Regions from separate parts of the Endozoicomonas sp. PH6C genome, predicted to be linked through region 2. Evidence: predicted binding sites of a transcription regulator. Region 2 holds the regulator's gene; each other region holds the start of a gene.
The links. The regulator FNR, encoded in region 2, switches genes on or off when oxygen is low (the NO sensors DNR and NnrR bind a similar motif). The targets are predictions, from matches to a motif close to TTGATNTANATCAA.
Positions count from the first base shown of each region.

Region 1 (6,392 bases), 2.8 Mb from region 2:
CCGGAAAGGGACAGGCGATCGCCAAAGGCGGCCGATATGACGGCATTGGGCGGATCTTTGGCAGAGCCCGCCCTGCTACCGGTTTCAGTACAGACCTGAAGACGTTAATTGAGCTGAAGAGCCTTCCGGATCTGAAAACGGATGCCAGTGACGAACGAATGACGATATTTGCCCCTGTTGCTGCAGATCCTGCTGTTGTAAAGAAACTGCGTCGCCAGGGACAACGGGTAGTTTACCAACTGCCTGAACAAGAGACAGACGCTGCAGGCACGGGTTGCGACCGGCAGCTGGTCTGCCGTGACGGAGAGTGGGTTGTAGAATAACCCGGAAGTCTGATCGAAATTGATTTCAGTTAAACTTCTCCGGCCTGTCACAGATGCATGAGAGTCGGTTCAGAAAATGTTTTGAACTGAACTTTGTCATGTCTGTTTATTTTAGAAAGTAAGAGACCGTTTACCATGGGTAAGACTGTTGTCGTACTCGGCACTCAATGGGGTGACGAAGGTAAGGGCAAAATCGTTGACCTGCTGACTGAGCAGGCAGAAGCGGTTGTGCGTTTCCAGGGCGGCCATAATGCCGGCCATACATTGGTGATCGACGGTGAAAAAACCGTTCTGCACCTGATTCCTTCCGGTATTCTGCGCGAAGGCGTTGTATGCTACATCGGTAATGGCGTAGTTCTGTCTCCTGAAGCTCTGCTGAAAGAGATTCACAAGCTGGAAGAAGGTGGCGTTCCTGTTCGTGAACGTCTGCGAATCAGCCCGTCCTGCCCGCTGATTCTTCCTTATCACATTGCCCTGGACCAGGCCCGTGAATTGGCACGAGGCAAGGACAAAATCGGTACCACCGGTCGTGGTATTGGCCCTGCCTACGAAGACAAAGTAGCTCGCCGTGGACTGCGTGTTGCCGATCTTCTGCATCCTGAGCGTTTTGCCCAGAAACTGAAAGAAGTCATGGAGTACCATAACTTTGCTCTGGAGCACTACTACAAGGCTGATACAGTAGATTTTCAGAAGACTCTGGATGAAGCACTGGCCATGGGTGAACAGATCAAACCTATGATTGAGCGTGTGACCGACAAGGTTCATGAGCACCATGGCAAGGGTGACAACATTCTGTTTGAGGGGGCTCAGGGCTCTCTGTTGGATATTGATCACGGTACCTACCCATTCGTCACTTCGTCCAACACCACAGCCGGTGGTGTTTCTACCGGCAGTGGTTTTGGCCCTCTCTATCTGGACTACGTTCTGGGTATTACCAAGGCTTACACGACTCGTGTCGGTTCTGGTCCTTTCCCGACCGAGCTGTTTGACGATGTGGGTATGCACCTGGCCAGGAAAGGCAATGAGTTTGGTGCGACCACTGGCCGTCCCCGTCGTTGTGGCTGGTTTGACGCTGTGGCTCTGCGTCAGTCTGTTCAGATCAACTCCGTATCCGGTCTCTGTCTGACCAAGCTGGATGTTCTGGATGGCCTGCAAACTATCAAGATCTGCACCGGTTACAAGAATGCCCGGGGTGAGTCCATTACGACCCCTGTGGATGCAGAAGAGTACGAAGCAATTCAACCGGTTTATGAAGAAGTGCCCGGCTGGTGTGAGTCTACATTTGGTGCCAGGAGCCTGAATGATCTGCCGGAAAATGCCCGCGCCTACATCCGCCGTCTGGAAGAAGTGGTGGGAACACCTATCCATATCGTTTCTACCGGCCCGGATCGTGTAGAAACCATTATTCTGGAACAGCCTTTCGGCTGATCCGGTCCCCCGCCGGATTTACTGGCGGCGGGGGCTTCTTCGCCATCAGAACCTGTAAGAAACACCGGCCATGTAAACCAGTGGGTCCAGTTCTGCGTCCAGCTTGTAGCGGTGTCCAGAGTCGTCCCTGAACTTCGCTGTGGTATTGATGTCCATATACCATACAGCAGCATTCACGGCCCAATGCTCGTTCAGTTGATAGTCAAAGCCCAGTTGTCCACTCAGGCCCAATGAACTGTCCAGTTCCAGATCGCTGAAGGTATCACTGGCGGAGCCTTTGAAATCTTCACTGAAGAAAACGGTGTAGTTCAAACCAAGTCCCAGGTAAGGCTGGAACCTGGCGTTTTTGTCCATCGGGTAGTATTGCAGGCTCAAAGTCGGTGGTAAGTGTTTAACTTCGGCAAAATCTCCCAATCCTGCCAGATCACCTTTTCCTTTCAGAGTGTGTTTGAACGGTGTCGCTGCCAGCAGCTCAACACCAAACTTATCCGACAGCATGTAGGTAAAGGAGAGTCCCAGCTGAGTGTCATTATTGACGTCAACTGTTTTGTTTTTTTCCTCAAACCCGTTGGTTTTTAATCCCCCACTGTCAACATTGGTCTGAACGCTGGCTACTCCGCCCCGGAAAATAAAATCTCCGGCCTCATAAGCCTGAGCAGAGGTAGCAGAAACAGCAATTGCTGCAGCAATAGTGAGTGAGAGAACGTTTCTGTTCATGGTGGTCCCTTGTAGGTGTGTGTAGAAAGTTTCTTTGTTAACTATTAACATTTTAATTAGTTGTTCGTGGTGCAATATTGATCTGAATCAATGCATCGTCGTGTCTGCCAACGCATATGCGGTAGGAATTAAGTTGAAAGTGTGGGCATACTAAGCAAAGATGCGCGCTAGTTACCCGGAGTAGGGTTACACTGCATACAGACATTATGTGATCACAGAGAGGTTAATAAACCCTATGCCCAAAAAAGGGTGGAAAGAACTGGACTCCCAGGCTGCTGATGAAGCAGCTCGCTACGACAACCCGATTCCCAGTCGTCTTTTTATTATGGAGACTCTGGAAAAGAGAGGGGCTCCGGCAAGCCATAAGTTACTGTGCCGTGAGTTGGGTGTAACTCTGCCTGAGCAGCAGGAAGCTTTGTTATTCCGCCTTAAAGCTATGATTCGTGATGGTCAGCTACTGGAAACCCGCAAGGGAACCTACGGTCTGTTGAGTAAAATGGATCTGATCAAAGGGCGTATTCAGGGTAATAAGGACGGCTATGGATTCCTGATTCCTGATGAGGGCGGCGAAGATTACTACCTCTCATGGCGTGAAATGCGCAAGGCTTTTGATGGTGATCGTGCGGTCATTCGTGAAACCGGAGTGGACCGCAGAGGACGACTTGAAGGTCAGATTGTTGAAGTCATAGAGCGTAATACCACCCAGTTGGTGGGTCGCTTTTACATAGAAAACGACAATGTTTTTGTCGTACCGGAAAACTCCAGAATTGATCGCGAAATTCTCATCAAGCCGGGCCCTTTGATGCCCAGCCATGGGCAATATGTTCTGGTTGAAATCCTTGAGCAGCCTGGCCGACGTGTTCAGCCGATGGGCCTGATCAAAGAAGTGTTGGGTGAACGACAAGATGCCGGAATGGAAGTGGACGTTGCATTACGCACCCATGACATTCCTCATGAGTGGCCTCCTGAAGTGGAAGAGCAGGTGGCCCGGTTCAAGCCGGAAGTGGCTGAGCGGGACAAAAAGCACCGTGTTGATCTGAGAGAGACGCCTTTCGTTACCATTGATGGCGAAGATGCCCGTGACTTTGATGATGCAGTCTACTGTGAACCCAAAAAAAGCGGCGGCTGGCGTTTATTTGTAGCCATTGCTGATGTTTCCCATTACGTGAAGCCCGGAACAGCACTGGACAAAGAAGCCTATAACAGGGGCACTTCTGTCTACTTCCCGGGACATGTTATTCCCATGTTGCCGGAAGTATTGTCAAACGGGCTCTGCTCTCTGAATCCTGAAGTGGATCGTCTGGCCATGCTGTGCGAAATGACCATCAGTGGCAATGGAAAAATTTCCGGTTACAAGTTCTACGAGGGTCTGATCCGCTCCCATGCCCGTCTGACTTATACCCAGGTTTGGGAAATGCTATCAAAGCCACTCAGTGATGAGGGCAAGGCTTTACGTCGCGAACGAAAAGCGGTTCTTCCCCATGTAGAAGAACTCTATAACCTGTTCAAGGTTCTGAAAAGTATTCGTTCTGACCGTGGCACTATTGATTTTGAAACGGTAGAAACACAGATCGTTTTCGGTCGTAACCGAAAAATCGAAAAGATTGTCCCTGCTGTCCGCAATGACGCGCACAAACTGATTGAAGAATGCATGCTTTGCGCCAATGTCTGTGCGGCCAAATTCCTTCAGAAACACAAGATTCCCGGGCTCTATCGCGTGCATGAAGGGCCTTCTATGGAGAAGCGGCTCAATCTGAACAGCTTTATTGCCAGTCTTGGCTTATCGCTGCCTGCTGGCAAGCTGAAGCCCGCTCACTTTCAGGCTTTGTTGGCATCGGTTAAAGATCGCCCCGATTACAATGTGATCCAGACAGTGGTCCTGCGTTCTATGAGTCAGGCCGTGTACACTTCGGATAATCAGGGGCACTTCGGACTGGCTTTTGACGAATATGCGCACTTCACTTCGCCGATTCGTCGTTATCCTGATCTGCTGGTGCACAGGGCTATCCGTCATATTATTCGTTCTTCTGTTGAAACCCGGCATGTTGTTCGCGTGGGTGCCAGAGAGATGAATAAAAAGACCATTTATCCCTATGATGGCAGTGAAGTGCTGGCCATGGGAGAGCACTGTTCTGCGACAGAACGCCGGGCAGACGAAGCTACACGGGATGCTATGGATTGGCTGAAGTGCGAGTACATGCAGCAGCATATCGGACAGACGTATTCCGGTGTCATTTCGTCCGTTACAGGCTTTGGCCTGTTTGTCGCCCTGGATGATATTTATGTAGAAGGTCTGGTACACGTCACTAGCCTTCCGGATGATTATTATCATTACGACGCTGTTCATCATCGTATGGTGGGTGAAAGAACCGGCAGAAGCTATCGATTAGGTGATGATATCGAAGTCATGGTGGCCAGCGTCAATCTGGATGACCAGAAAATTGATTTCGAATTATCCACAGGTACTGCGCAGAGACCTTCACGTTCCCGCAAATCGCGAAAAAGCCCCTCAAAAGGTGGCAAGCCATTAACCAGTGTGGCCAAGAGTCGGGCCGCAAAAAGAGCTTTACTGGATGCAGCAAAGTCTGAAGAATCGGGCAAGAAAACTACAGGTAAAAAGAAAAAAACCACTCGCAAGCAAAAAGCCAAGGCTAAAAGTACCGGCAAGAAGTCCGGTAAATCCTCAGCCGGTAAAAAGCCAGAAACGAATAAAAAGTCGTCTGCAAAACCGGCCGACAGACAGCCGAGAAAGAGAAAGGCTAAGTGATTTGAAAGCGGTCAGGCGGCAATTTCCAATTTGACGCCTAATGATTTCAGCAATCGGTGAACAGCAAGTTGATCTTTCTTTGTAATCTGCTCTGACATTAACCAGAATCTTGAGTATTATCCGGGCTAAATAGCCTATTCCGAGTGTTAAGATGTCAGTCAACACCGACACAGGAAACAACCTCATGGCCAGATATAGCCTGGCTGAAGAGATTGCAAACAGTATCACCCACGGTCTGGGCGCTCTGCTCAGTGTGGCCGGTTTGACCCTTTTGGTAACCTATGCTGCCGAACAGCATGATGTCTGGCGCATTGTCAGCTTCAGTATCTATGGGGCAACGCTAATACTGCTCTTTCTATCTTCCACGCTCTATCACAGTATCCAGCATGAGAACACCAAGAGGGTCTTCAAGCTGCTGGATCATTGTTCCATCTACCTTCTGATCGCCGGAACCTATACCCCGTTCTTACTGGTCAGCATGAGGGGAACATTGGGCTGGATCATGTTTGCCATTATCTGGCTGTTGGCTATTGCGGGCATTGTTTTTAAAGTCTGGTTTGGTCCACGCTTTAAAAAACTTTCGGTAGCCACTTATATTTTGATGGGCTGGCTGGTTCTTTTTGCGTCAAAAGAGTTGGCCAGCAAGGTATCGCTGGAGGGTATCTGCTGGCTGTTAGCGGGTGGCCTCTCTTATACTCTTGGGGCGGTTTTTTACCTGTGGAAAAAGCTGCCCTTTAACCATGCTATCTGGCATGTTTTTGTTCTGGGCGGTAGTGTCTGTCATTTCTTTGCTGTTTTTTTTCACGTACTGCCTGCCGGTTAGTTCCAGATCAGGCTATGGGGCAGAACTGTTGTCAGTGCTCGTGTTAGTGTGAGGTGGCAGGCAGCCATTCATCGCTTTTTGTAGTCATGGGGTGTTACCAGTTTCGCCGTAAAGCCTCGCCCAATGCGGGCGGGGATATAAGGCGGGAACGCGTAGAGCGTTCCGGTTGAGTGTTTGTAGGTAAACTGCTACCTTTTGTCCTGTCTCTTGTAGACCTACCGTCGGGCAGACGGGATGTTAAGTCTGTGGAGTTTGTGTGAGACTTGGGGAGCATGGGGCTAGGCGCCCCCGTTGATTCGCCATCGTAAAAGCTCCCACTGCGGAACTTTTATGC
Region 1 is NZ_CP185342.1:6,411,081-6,417,472, reverse strand. It holds gene ACOMG9_RS22600 (ATP phosphoribosyltransferase regulatory subunit) at 1-323, shown strand, start outside; gene ACOMG9_RS22595 (adenylosuccinate synthase) at 459-1,751, shown strand; gene ACOMG9_RS22590 (OmpW/AlkL family protein) at 1,797-2,468, opposite strand; gene rnr (ribonuclease R) at 2,704-5,235, shown strand; gene trhA (PAQR family membrane homeostasis protein TrhA) at 5,420-6,058, shown strand.
Region 1: the regulator FNR is predicted to act here: its motif matches at 2,546-2,559, upstream of ACOMG9_RS22590 (OmpW/AlkL family protein).

Region 2 (6,392 bases):
TTATACACAGAATAATCGTGGACATTTATTCAGGGGACTTCCATGGCTGATTACGAGAAACTGAGAGTCTGGTTATTATCTCGCAGAGACGAGTTGAATATCCGGCTCGGAAACATCAATAAAGATATGACTCGCAGAGCCAATGCCGATTGGTCGGAGCAGGCGCAGGAGAGGGAAAATGATGAGGTTATTGATCAGCTGGGTAATGATGCCCGGGCTGAACTTAATCTGATAAACAAAGCATTGGATCGTATGAATCATGATGATTACGGCTTCTGTACCGGCTGCGGTGACAAGATAGTTGAAGCCCGTCTGGCAGCTATGCCTTACGCCGATCTTTGCATCAAATGTGCAGAAAAGCGGGATCGCGCCAGCTGACAGCGTCAGGGAGTCTTCAGGCTCTCTGACACTGTCTTTTCTGTCTCAGTAGAATTCGTTATCAAAGCCCTGTAACTGTCCACAAAGCTCTCGACGGGGCCTGGGTGGTGGCGATGATAGTAATTATGCCAGAGCTTACCCAGGGCATGGATATCATCATGGGGTACCTTGTGGATAGGCTTTTCGGTTCGATAATAAATCATCCAGGAAATGGCGGTAGCGTAAGAGAGGTTGGTCGCTAATTCCAGATGTGGATGAGCCAGAAATTCTCTCTGGCTGGCCAGTCCCCGTATCAAACTGGAAAGGTCGGATTTCTTCGCCAGGTAGTGATCCCAGATATTACGGTGCATTCTGGGTGAGATTTGATAAATTCCCAGAGCTTGATGATGCTCCTGTTTAAGATGAAAACCCAGGCCGGATTCTCTGGCCGCAGTTCCCAGCAGCAGGTTTTCTGCAGTAGGACTCCACATTCTCAAATGCTTCAGGGTAGGGCGAACAACATAGTGGCGCAGCTCCTTTGCACAAATACCCATTGGGATTTCCTTTGTCTTAGAGCATTATTTTCATTATTGAGATTATCGTAGCACTCAGAAAATTCTTAAGTACAGTAAAATTTAACCAACGAATACTTCGGGTGTGGAAACCACAAAAGCTCTTAATGGTCATTTTCCGATAAAACTGAATATCAGGAGATTGCAAAAGCACTAAGTACTCAGCCATACGGAATCGAATATTTCTGGCTTATAGGGCAGGTACTCTGCAAGGCGCAACGACGGGAACATAGTAGGCTATGTGACCAGAGTTGCAACGCATCACGACTGCATGGATGCAGGAGCTAGAGCAACGCAGGAGCAGTTGCCGCGAGTGCCTGAACAATAAGTCAGAAAATATGATTTCGTATGGTTGAGTACTTATATGAGGGGCATGAAAGAAAAGAAGGGGACTATTCCCCTTCAAATTCACACAGTGAGAAGACAGGAATTCCTGCTTCATTTAGTATCTTTGAACCACCAAGGTCTGGAAGATCCATAATGGCAGCTGCTTCCAGAATTTGTCCGCCCAGTTGTCTGACCAGTTGACCGGCCGCAAGCAAAGTGCCACCTGTAGCAATCAGGTCGTCAACCAGAATGACTTTATCGCCTTTCTTAATAGTGTCTGCATGAACTTCAAGCGTTGCCTTCCCGTACTCAAGTTCATAATCCTGAGCGACAGTATTGTAGGGCAGCTTTCCCTTTTTTCTAAACAGGATCAGTGGTTTGTTCAGGGCATATGACAATGCAGAGCCTATCAGGAAGCCCCGCGCATCAAGAGCGCCGATCCGGTCAAACTCAACATCCAAATAGCGATGAATGAGGCTGTCCATGACCGACCGCCAGGCTTTGGGGTTCTCGAAAAGAGTGGTCACATCCCGAAACTGAATGCCGGGCTTTGGCCAGTCAGAAACGGTTCTAATCTGTGCTTTCAGATAAGCTTCGTCAACGATCATATCTTTCCCTTAATGTCCGTTCCTGGTGCGCTTATGCGGAGGAGATAATCTGTTCCAAACCGACAGACTTTCCACCCGCCAGGGAGCATAATTGAATCGGGTCACGGATTTCAATTTCTTTGCCCACTGCGAAGATCAGATCGTTTTTCTGGAACCGGGTAAATACCCGGCTAACGGTTTCTACAGCCAGTCCCAGGTAATTGCCCATTTCATTGCGGGACATGGACAGGCGGAATGACTGGGATGAGAAGCCTCTGCGACGAAAACGACTGGCCAGGTTGATCAGGAAGGTCGCAATTCTTTCATCAGCGTTTTTCTTGGACAATAGCATCATCATCTGCTGATCTTCACGAATCTTCTTACTCATCAGACGCATCATATGACGACGCAACTCCGGGAATCGGTCGGATAGCGTTTCCAGCTGGTCAAAGGGGATTTCACAGATCATGGTGGTTTCCATGGCCTGAGCAGAGACCGGGTAGACGTCAGTATCGAGACCACTCAGGCCCAATATCTCACTGGGAAGATAGAAAGACGTAATCTGTTCCTCACCTTCATTGGTGGCGGTATAAGTTTTTAAGGCCCCGGAACGGACAGCGAAGACGCTGGTAAACCGGTCTCCTTCCAGGAACAGGTGTTCCCCCTTCTTGAGAGGGCGGCTTCGCTTGATGATGCGATCAAGCTGGTCAATGTCTTGTAGATTCAATGCCAGAGGTAGGCAGAGGGAGCTAAGACTGCAGTCTCTGCAGGCCACATGGCCAGGTTGTCGTACATTGGGCTTTGACGTCATTGAGTGGCCTCAAAGTCGTATTGGCGAAATCGCTGACGATTCTATTGAAAATGCTACCAAAGTGTAAGTCTGTGCTTTCCGAGACTAAAGCGTAATTCCTTCATACTTAAGGCTTTTTCGGAAAATACTTACTGGGTTGCGATAAGTCCGCACTAAAAAAATGTTGTACTTGATCAGTTGCCTGGCAGTTAAGTCATTGAGCTTGATGAGAAGGCTGTGAACGCTATCAATACCTATGATGCAAGAAAGATGTTCTTCAGCGCCAATGTGTCGATAACTGTACTGAATACAATTTCGTAAATCAGGGAGATTTACGCCATGAGTCTGCTCAGCTCAGTGACAGGGATTCTGTTTACTCCAACCGTGCAAGTGGCTGAACCTCGAACCTTTGAGGAACTCGTTGCCGCTGAGGATTTGACGTTCAATGATCTTTCACCACAGGAAAAGCAAATCCTGATGGCCAGAAAGGGTGAGCTGACAATTGAGGAACTCAGAGCATTAAAGCTCGAAGAGGCCGAGTGTGCTGAGCTTGAAGAGGCGCATCGTATCCGGCTTCAAAAAAGTGCGATCTGGGATGGCCGCAGAATTGCTGTCACGATAGCCAAGGGAACCGGGGTTCTAGTCGTCGGTGCTTTTGCCGCCGGGGCCGCTTCTGTATCGGTGCCTGTTGCTGCCGGACTGGCTGTATGTTCAGGGGTGGGCTACCTGTTTTATCTGCGGACCCATTCAGGCGAGCTGGAAACACGTTCAAAGCAACTGACTGATTTTGTCATTACCCATGCACAACCCCAGAGAATCATTCGGGAACAGCTGGAGCTAAGAGAGTCTGAGCGTGCAGAGGCTCTGGATAGAAGGCTCCGTGAGGCAGAAGACGCGCTGAAGTTGGAGAAACAGCGAAAAGCAGAGTTGGCCGACCAGCTCCCGGGAAAAGCGGATCTGGCATCAGGGCAAGAACACTTTAAACAAATGCAACATAGAATCGAAAAACTCAGGGCTGCGGAGAAACAGCAAAAAGAGTTGGCTGGTGAGTTGAAAACACTGACTGAGCAGCACAGGAAAGTTGATCGTGAGATGGTGGAAGTGCTTGATGAAGTTGAACAACTGAGTGAGGCGCTCAGGAACAGGCAAGGCAGTGATAAGGGAAGAGATCGCCAGCAGTTAAAACAACAGGATTTGAGGTTACAAGAGACACTTCAGCTTTTTCAGGAAAAGGTCGAGGCGCTTGAAGATGAAGCACGGATTCTGACTGAAACCATTAAAGAAAAAGATATTGAGTTTGAAAGGCTGAATCGGCAGAAAAACCATCAGACTACTGACATTCAGGCACTGATTTTGCAAAAGAAAGCCGTTGAGCGAGACACCATTAAACCATTGCAAAGAAGACTCAGGGCAGCCGAGCGGATGCTGATGGAGGCAGGAGCCGATCAGCAGGCTATTCAAAACCAGCTGTTTCAAACCCAGCAGACAGTTCGATCTCTGGAAACGGAGGTAAAGACGGTTTCTGATGAGGCAGTTACCCAAAAGCTTGATTTGGAGAGGGCTACTGAGAAGGTACTGTTCCTGGAGTCTCAGCTGAGTTCTGCCATTCAGCATAAAGACAAAACCTATAAGGACTACCTGATTGTCATTGATGAACTTAATGCTGTTCGTATGCAGCTTGAAAGCAGTCAGATGTTACAGCATGAGCTGGAGAATCAGCTGGAGGAGGATAAGGCGGCTCAACGCATTCAGGAAAGGCAACTGAGGTCAGATCTGGAACAATTGCAAAAAGAGAAGGCCGGGTTGATCAATAACTCAGCAAAGGTCGCTTCCGAGAATCAGTTTTATCGGGAGCAGATTGATCTGCTCACCCGGGAAGAGCAGATGGTCAGAGCCCGTTGGGTAGAAGCCCATAAGTCGACTCAGCGTCTCAAGGATGTTGAAAAAGAACTGCAGGCTCAGGGGGAACTGCTCCAGGAAACCAGAGTTCAGTTGCAACATGAGGCTTCTTCCAGAAAAGTGCTGACAGCAGAGCTCAATGGTTTTAAGCAACGGGAAGCAGCCGTTGCTAAAGAAAAAGGTTTGCTGGAGGTGCAGATCCAGCATCTCAGGGAACAGGAAAAGACCGATCGGGATGCGCTCGTCTTGACAGAGCGTCAGCTTGAAGAGAAAAAGAATGAGCTTAAATTGTTGCAGGAAAGTTATACCTGCCTTCAGGAGAATATCAGTCAGGGTGAGCTTTCGAATCAACAGCTCAGAGCTGAACTGGACCGGGTGAGACTAGAGGTGCTGGATAGAGATAGAGAGATCAGGGAAGTTCGCGACCTTTTACAGAAAACAGAAAGTGTTCTGGAAAGCTCTGAGCAGAAGGTATTTGACCTGAATGCAGAGTATGAGTCTGTGCGCAGCCAGGCCATAGAGGGGACTGTGGTCAGCGCTATGGATCACGTGGATCAACTGACCAGTGATTCGCTGAATAGCAAAAACCACTCAAGAAAGGTTGAGGAGCAAAAGCATAACCTGGAGCTCCAGTTTCAGGCGCTGAGCAGTATGAATAAGCAGCTGCTCGAAGAAGTCACTCAGTTTAATAATAAACGAGGTCAGAAAAAAAGAAGAGTCTGGCAACAGCAAATCAGGCAGGCCAAATCTCAAGCTGAGCAGAGTCAGCTTCTTGCCAGAAAATTACAGCAGGACCTGATCAGCAAAAACGACTCAGTTCATGAAATGAGTGAGAGACTTAAGCAAGTTGAAGAGGCGTTCGCTCAGGTCTCGGAGCAGTTAAATGCCACAAAGCAGCAAGCGAATGCTGTATCCGTTGAGCTGGAGTCAACCAGGATAGAGTCCGAAGAGCGAAGGCTAAAGCTCAAAGAATTGGAAGACTCCGGGGCTAAACTGCAATTCAGACTGGATTCCCTGACCAACGAGCTTGAGCTGCTCAGGTCAAAACCCGAAGGCATTGATAAAGAAGCTCATCAACGAGTCGTGGACGAGCTGGAAAAAGCACAAGGCAATGTCAAAAAATTACAGGGAGAACTGAGTGCCAGTGACAATCTTGTAAGCGAATCTCTGGCTGATGTTCAGACGTTGCCAGAGCTCAAAGGTAAGCTCAGGGACATTGAGGAACAGCTGTCGCTCCTCGGGGGGTATTTGCAAACGCCTCATGAGTCGTTTCAAAGTAATGCTGATGAGTTTACCAGGACCTTGTCCCGGCTGAAGTCTGAATGTCAGGAGATCGTTGTTCTGACGGGACAGGAAATGACCGCTCTCAAACGTCAGGTCGAACAGCTCCATGATATGAACTATCTGTTGAAAGTTCAGGAAATAGAGGGTCAGACCAAGACTCTGGAAACCCAGGTTAAGCTGGTTGAAGCTCTGAGAACGCTCAATGGGTTGCAAAAGGGCAGCGACCCTGAACAGGCAGACAAGTTTGCTGAAGAATTGGTTGCCGCTGAAACCTCGCTGCAGGCATCAAGACAGGAAGCGAAAGAGCTGTCACGGACTCTCATGACAGTGAAGAATCATCCTGTTATTCAGGCTGAAGCAGATCCCGAAGCCCTGGCGCTGGAACGGGTGCGCGATGATCTCTTGCTGGAGCAAAAAAAGTCAGCAGATTATCTCAGTCAGATCAATACGCTGAAGATGCAGTTTGTTCTACAGCATTCTGAAATGCCACTGTCGGAGATTCCTGATGAAGACTACCCCAGGGTAATTCTGGAAGTGGTTAAAAAGTACATTGCCGTTGATGAACATGAAACCCGT
Region 2 is NZ_CP185342.1:2,042,744-2,049,135, forward strand. It holds gene ACOMG9_RS08310 (TraR/DksA family transcriptional regulator) at 43-378, shown strand; gene ACOMG9_RS08315 (hypothetical protein) at 384-911, opposite strand; gene ACOMG9_RS08320 (adenine phosphoribosyltransferase) at 1,322-1,864, opposite strand; gene fnr (fumarate/nitrate reduction transcriptional regulator Fnr) at 1,896-2,654, opposite strand; gene ACOMG9_RS08330 (coiled-coil domain-containing protein) at 2,973-6,392, shown strand, end outside.

Region 3 (6,392 bases), 2.7 Mb from region 2:
TTCTAGAGAATACCCGCAACCGCCTTAGTATTACAGGCATTTTTGCAGCAGCAAACTAATCCGTCAGAGGACGACTCAATCATTTCCTGATTCACGACTGCTTTATTCCGAGAGACAACCCGGCCGGAGAGGCCAGGTCAGCAAAGAGCTTACTTCAAAGTAATGATAAACTCTGCCAGATGCTCTACAGCCTTTTCAGCGCCGTCACCTTCGCCGATGATGGTCACTGTTGAGCCTTGAGTCAGCCCCAGGGTCTGCAGTTTAAACAAACTCTTGGCACTGGCCTGCTTGCCACCTGCTTCCAGTTTGATGTCACAGTCAAAACTCTTGGCTTCTTTGACAAACTGAGCAGCTGGACGAGTATGAAGGCCATTCTCAGCCGTGATCACTACATCTTTCTTAAACATATTCGGTCTCTCTCTAACTTGAGCACCTGTCAGGAAGCAAGAGGCTGGACAGGCCTGACTCTAAACGGATGCATCAGAACAAAGATACACTATCTGTCTGCTTTAATTCAGACGCTGAGCCTGAATTTCAGAACCTGAGCCGACAGGAAATATTGATTCACCCAGTTACTCGGCAAGTCGAACATACTCCAGGTATACTCCGCACCATAACCAAAGAATCAGACAGCCCTGACTAAAAAGGTATCCGGATTTTCCCCTAAACTGCTTTGCGGGGAAAGACCGGTACAAGTTTCTTTGAGTCAGGGCAAAATAGCTATTGTCAAGCCATCAGGGCGTTTATTTCACCCGCAATGATCTCAGCCTGAGGCCCAAGAATCACCTGCAGGTTATTTTCACCCAGCTTCACCACACCTTTGGCTCCCATGGCTTTCAGGCCAGCTTCATCGATCAGGTCACGATTGGCCAGAGTCAGGCGCAGACGGGTGATACAGGCTTCAACAGAGGTCAGGTTGCCCTCACCGCCCAACAGTTCGATGAAACGCAGAGCACGCTCCGAACCACTGACTGCTTCAGAAGATCCTGCTGTTTCCGGCTCCTCGTCTTCGCGCCCCGGCGTCTTCAGGTTGAAAGCCCTGATAGCGAAATAGAAAACACAGAAGTAAATAACAGAGAAAGCCAGACCAATGAACACCAGGGTCACAGGCTTGGTAGCCAGCCCCCAGTTCAGAGCCATATCCAGGGCACCCGCAGAGAAACCAAAGCCATGCAGAACACCAAACATATTGGTGATTACCAGAGATAAACCTGTCAGCACGGCATGAACAGCGTAGAGACCTGGCGCCAGGAATACGAACATGAACTCCAGAGGCTCAGTGACACCGGTCAGGAAGGCAGTAGCACCGACAGACAGCAGAACACCACCCACACGGGCACGATTTTCTTTAGGCGCCGCCAGATACATAGCCAGCGCAGCAGCTGGCAGACCGAACATCATGACCGGATAGAAGCCCGCCATAAAAGTACCGGCAGTGGGGTCACCGGCAAAGAAACGAGGCAGATCGCCCGTAACTACCTCACCGGCAGCATTGGTGAATTCACCGAAGCCAAACCAGAAAACAGAGTTCACAACATGGTGCAGACCTACCGGAATCAGGCCACGGTTCAGCACTCCATAGGCAAACTGTCCAATGGGGCCAGACTCAGAGATACCATTAGCAAATGCATCAATGGCAGACTGGATGACTGGCCATACATAACCTGCTGCTACAGAGACCGCCAGAGCAATCAGACCGGTCATGATCGGAACCAGACGCTTGCCACCAAAGAACGCCAGATAGGGTGGCAGTGCCACCGCATGGAAACGGTTGTAACTATGACCGGCAATAATACCGGCAATAATGCCGCCAAAGAATGACATATCAATGTCGGCATTGATGGTCTTGGCCCCGGCAGTCAGGACAAAATAGCCAACTGCACCCGCCAGCACCGCTGCACCGGCATCGTCCTTTGACAGTCCGGCAGCAATACCCATCGCAAACAGCAAAGGCAGGTTACTGAAAATAGCGTTACCCGCTTCTGCGACAAAGGCAATATCCAGCAAGTCAGGCTGCCCAAGACGCAACAGGATTGCCGCAATAGGCAGAGTGGCGATGGGCAGCATCAATGCCTTACCCAATCTCTGCATATAGCCAAGAATGTTCAAAATAGTTACCCCTTAGATATTAACGTCACTGCACAAACCTCAATCAAAACCCCATGGAACTCAAACAGGCAGACAGTTGATGGGCAGCGCATGGTTTGGGACGAAATGTAACCGGTCACAATGCACCAGTTCAACTGTGTTGTGAAGGTTTCGTAAAGAGATTAACCGGTTATTGACCCAGAGCAAAAAAGCAAACAGAACATGTGGCATCAGTAGTCATATATGACACACCACAATAGAGAGCACCTCAATGAGGTGCTTAAGCGATGGGAGCCAGATGTCTGTTCATTAGCTGGAATGAAACAGACGTAAAGCTCAGTACTCGGACTTTGTCACTATTGGGCTCTTGTTGTAGAACCTCAGGTAGGCCACGATGTTACTGAGCAGGAACAGCACTTCCATGACGACGGCCATCGGGGACAGGACAAGAACGTTGTGGCTCAACCAAACTACCGCACCCACCATCATGATCAGTCTCATCTCACGATCGTCTTTACTGAATGCGCCTATCGTTTGCAGGCAGGAGCCGACGAACGCCACGAGACTGATGAAAGACTCGTAGGTAACAAAGAGTGTCACACCATTGATAATCAAAAACAGGTTTCTTACCCCGGGCCGAGACGTAAAGTAACTGGTCAGATAGCGTATTGACGCAATCGTCATAACCACGGCCGCTGTGAAAGCATTGAGCAAGTAAAAGTGCGTCGCAATCAACGCTCCCGCAATAAACAGGCACAACACCACGTGTTTGCGTGTTTTGAGCTGGAAAGACAACAGGTCAAACACAATAGCGATGGATACCAGGATCTGTGAAAGCGTGTAATTATCCACATCCGCTACCCTCGTAAACGCTGACTCACGCAAGGGTAATTGCTGCCAATGCGATTGATGTCCGTAAATATTCTGTATTCGCCGGATTGTTTTATGCGAGCCAATTGGCTTTCCATTATTTCATACATCAGCAATTTGCTCTTTTTTTGTTATGTCTCATGCTTATTTTATTGCGAGATGTAACAAACTGAAATAATTCAAAACATCAAATTATCCAATATAATCATTCACTTATTGCATTCGAGATAGGACATAGCCTCGCGACCATACTCCTGCCAGTGGGCTCACCCAAAAGAACCACCTCATCAGGTGCTCACAGAAGTATACTTGAATCACTCAGCACTTAATGACCTCCTCATCCAACCGCTAATACCAAGCCAATACGCCAGCACGTCATAAACATCGGAGCCTCTCTGGCTAATGCTTGCCGGATAACGTTAGGCTCTTCGCTTTCGCCCCTTTGATTTCTTGTATTTGCCAACAGTCCATTGAACCAGTGTGACTCCAGATAGTTCAGAGCCGCCTTCAATGCTGATGTGTGGAACGCCCCACAGCAAAAACAAGATCACTCACCGTAATAAGCTTTCCTCAGCAAAGTTTCCAGCTCAGAGATCAGTGGCATTCTTGGGTTTGCCGTAGTGCACTGATCTTCAAAAGCATGATCAGCCAGCATTTTGACTTTTTCCATAAACCCTTTCTCAGAAACCCCCAGCTCTTTCAGAGATAAAGGCATCCCCAGCCGCTTCATCAATTTACGAACAGCATTGGCCAGGGATTTGACTCCTTCTTCAGGGGTTTTACAGGGCAGGCCCAGCGCCCTGGCCACTTCGGTATATTTCTCATGGGCGATGTAATGATCGTATTTCGGGAAAGAAGCCACCTTGGAAGGATTCGGACACCCGTTGTACTCAATCACATGAGGCAACAACAGTGCATTGGCCAAACCATGGGGAATATGGAACTCATGCCCCAAATTATGAGCCATAGAGTGATTGATACCCAGGAAAGCGTTGGCAAAGGCCATACCGGCAATGCAGGAAGCATTATGCATCTTTTCCCTGGCTACCTTGTCAGCTTCTTCGCAGGATTTCGGCAGATACTCAAAAACCAACTGAATCGCCTTCATAGCCAGAGCATCCGTATAATCTGACGCCATCACAGAGACATAAGCTTCCAGTGCGTGAGTCAGGACATCCAGACCTGTGTCAGCGGTCACCTTTTTGGGCACCGTCAGCACCAGATTCGGGTCCAGAATGGCTACATCAGGCGTTAACTCATAGTCGGCCAGAGGATACTTGATGCCTTTCTCTTTATCGGTAATAACGGCAAAGGAAGTCACCTCAGAGCCGGTTCCGGACGTTGTGGGAATAGCCACCAGTCTGGCTTTCTTGCCCAGTTTCGGGAACTTGTAAACCCGCTTGCGGATATCAAAAAACTTCTGGGCCATACCCGCAAAATCAGCTTCTGGCTGCTCGTAGAACAACCACATGCCCTTGGCCGCATCAATAGGAGAGCCACCACCCAGAGCAATCACGACGTCCGGATTGAACAGCGCCATATCCTCGGCACCCTCGCGAATAGTCGCCAGACTCGGATCGGCCTCAACCTGATTAAATACCCTCACCTGCACTGGCACCGGACGTTTTCTCAGGTGGTACCGAACCTTTTCAACATATCCCAGACTCTGAATCACCTCGTCTGTCACGATGAACACACGAGAAATGTCGGGCATTTTTTCAAGGTATTGCAGGGAGTTGGCTTCGAAATAGATTTTTCTGGGCACTTTGAACCATTGCATATTAACCCTGCGCTTGGCCACGCGCTTGACGTTGATGAGGTTAACAGCAGAAACGTTGGACGTCGTACTGTTCCCACCATAGGTGCCACAACCCAGAGTCAGGGAGGGCATGTTGGTGTTATAAATATCACCAATAGCACCATGGGTGCTTGGTGAGTTAATGATAATACGACCGGCCTTCATCGCCAGCGAGAATTCATCAATCACATCATCGTTCTGGGAGTGCAGAACAGCGGAATGCCCGAGACCACCGAAGTTCAGCATCTGGTCGGCCAGCTCAATACCATGTTGGGTATCCCTGGCCTTGAGAAAGCCCAACACCGGCGAGAGCTTCTCGCGGGACAGGGGAAACTCGGGCCCAACCCCTTCAATCTCAGCCGCGATAACCCTTGTCTCTTGCGGTATTTTAATATCTGCCAGCGCAGCAATATCGGATGGCTTCATCCCAACAATCTTACTGTTGACATGGCCATCAATAATGACCACTTCAGCCAGGCGGTCGGTCTCTTTGGGAGAGGTGAAATAGACATTCAGCCTCTTCATCTCTTCCTTGAAAGAAGCATAAACTTCGTCGTGTACTATGGCAGCCTGCTCGGAGGCACAGATCATTCCGTTATCAAAACTCTTGGACAGAACCAGATCATTGGCGGCCTGCTTGATATTGGCAGTGCGATCAATAACACAGGGCACATTACCCGGACCCACCCCCAGAGCCGGCTTGCCAGAAGAATAGGCGGCCCGAACCATACCTGAACCACCGGTGGCGAGAATGACTGAGATCTCGGGATGGGTCATCAACTTCTGAGTGGCCTCCAGCGATGGATGCTCTACCCAGAGTATGCAATCTTCTGGCGCTCCTGCCTCTATGGCCGCATCGCGAACAATTCTTGCCGCTTCTGTTGAACATTGTTGTGCCGAAGGGTGAAAAGCAAAAACAATAGGATTACGCGTCTTGGCAGCAATAATAGACTTGAACATGGTGGTGGAGGTGGGGTTTGTCACTGGCGTGATACCACAGACAACGCCTACTGGTTCAGCCACCAACATGAAATCCTCCTCCTCATTATCTTCAATCACACCGACAGTTTTATCGTATTTGATAGAATGGTAGATGGACTCAGTCGCAAAGATGTTTTTGGTGACCTTATCTTCGAGGATTCCCCTTCCGGTTTCCTCAACGGCCATTCTCGCCAGCTCCATGTGAGCAGACTGCCCTGCCAGAGCCATAGCCCGTGTCACCCGGTCCACGTCTTCCTGGTTGAGCTTCAGGTATTTTTCTCTCGCTATCCCGGCTCGCTTAAGCAGACCATCCAGCTGCTCATCCACACTGGACGCACTGTCGTGTTTTTTCTCCCTGGCCTTGGCTGCTGATTTATTACTCACCATGAGAAGCACCTCACACTGTCGTTTATTAAGGCAAAATGACTCTCTAAGACATAGTTGGTTCGAAATATTCTTACTCTTGGGCACTGTGTCCGGGTTATCGGACTCTAATCCGGAACTGTTTGTCTACTGACTTTCTCTGGCAATTCTGAAAAAAGGGAGCCCATGCCCCCCCCTGTCGGTCATTGAATAAATGCATCAAGGGCTGCTTGCACATCCTTGATGGTAGGTTGATTCACCACATCATTGGCCAGCTTCTGCAATGCTTCGA
Region 3 is NZ_CP185342.1:4,695,684-4,702,075, forward strand. It holds gene ACOMG9_RS17340 (HPr family phosphocarrier protein) at 150-407, opposite strand; gene nagE (N-acetylglucosamine-specific PTS transporter subunit IIBC) at 727-2,109, opposite strand; gene ACOMG9_RS17350 (YgjV family protein) at 2,425-2,973, opposite strand; gene adhE (bifunctional acetaldehyde-CoA/alcohol dehydrogenase) at 3,506-6,124, opposite strand; gene ptsI (phosphoenolpyruvate-protein phosphotransferase PtsI) at 6,304-6,392, opposite strand, start outside.
Region 3: the regulator FNR is predicted to act here: its motif matches at 2,282-2,295, upstream of nagE (N-acetylglucosamine-specific PTS transporter subunit IIBC).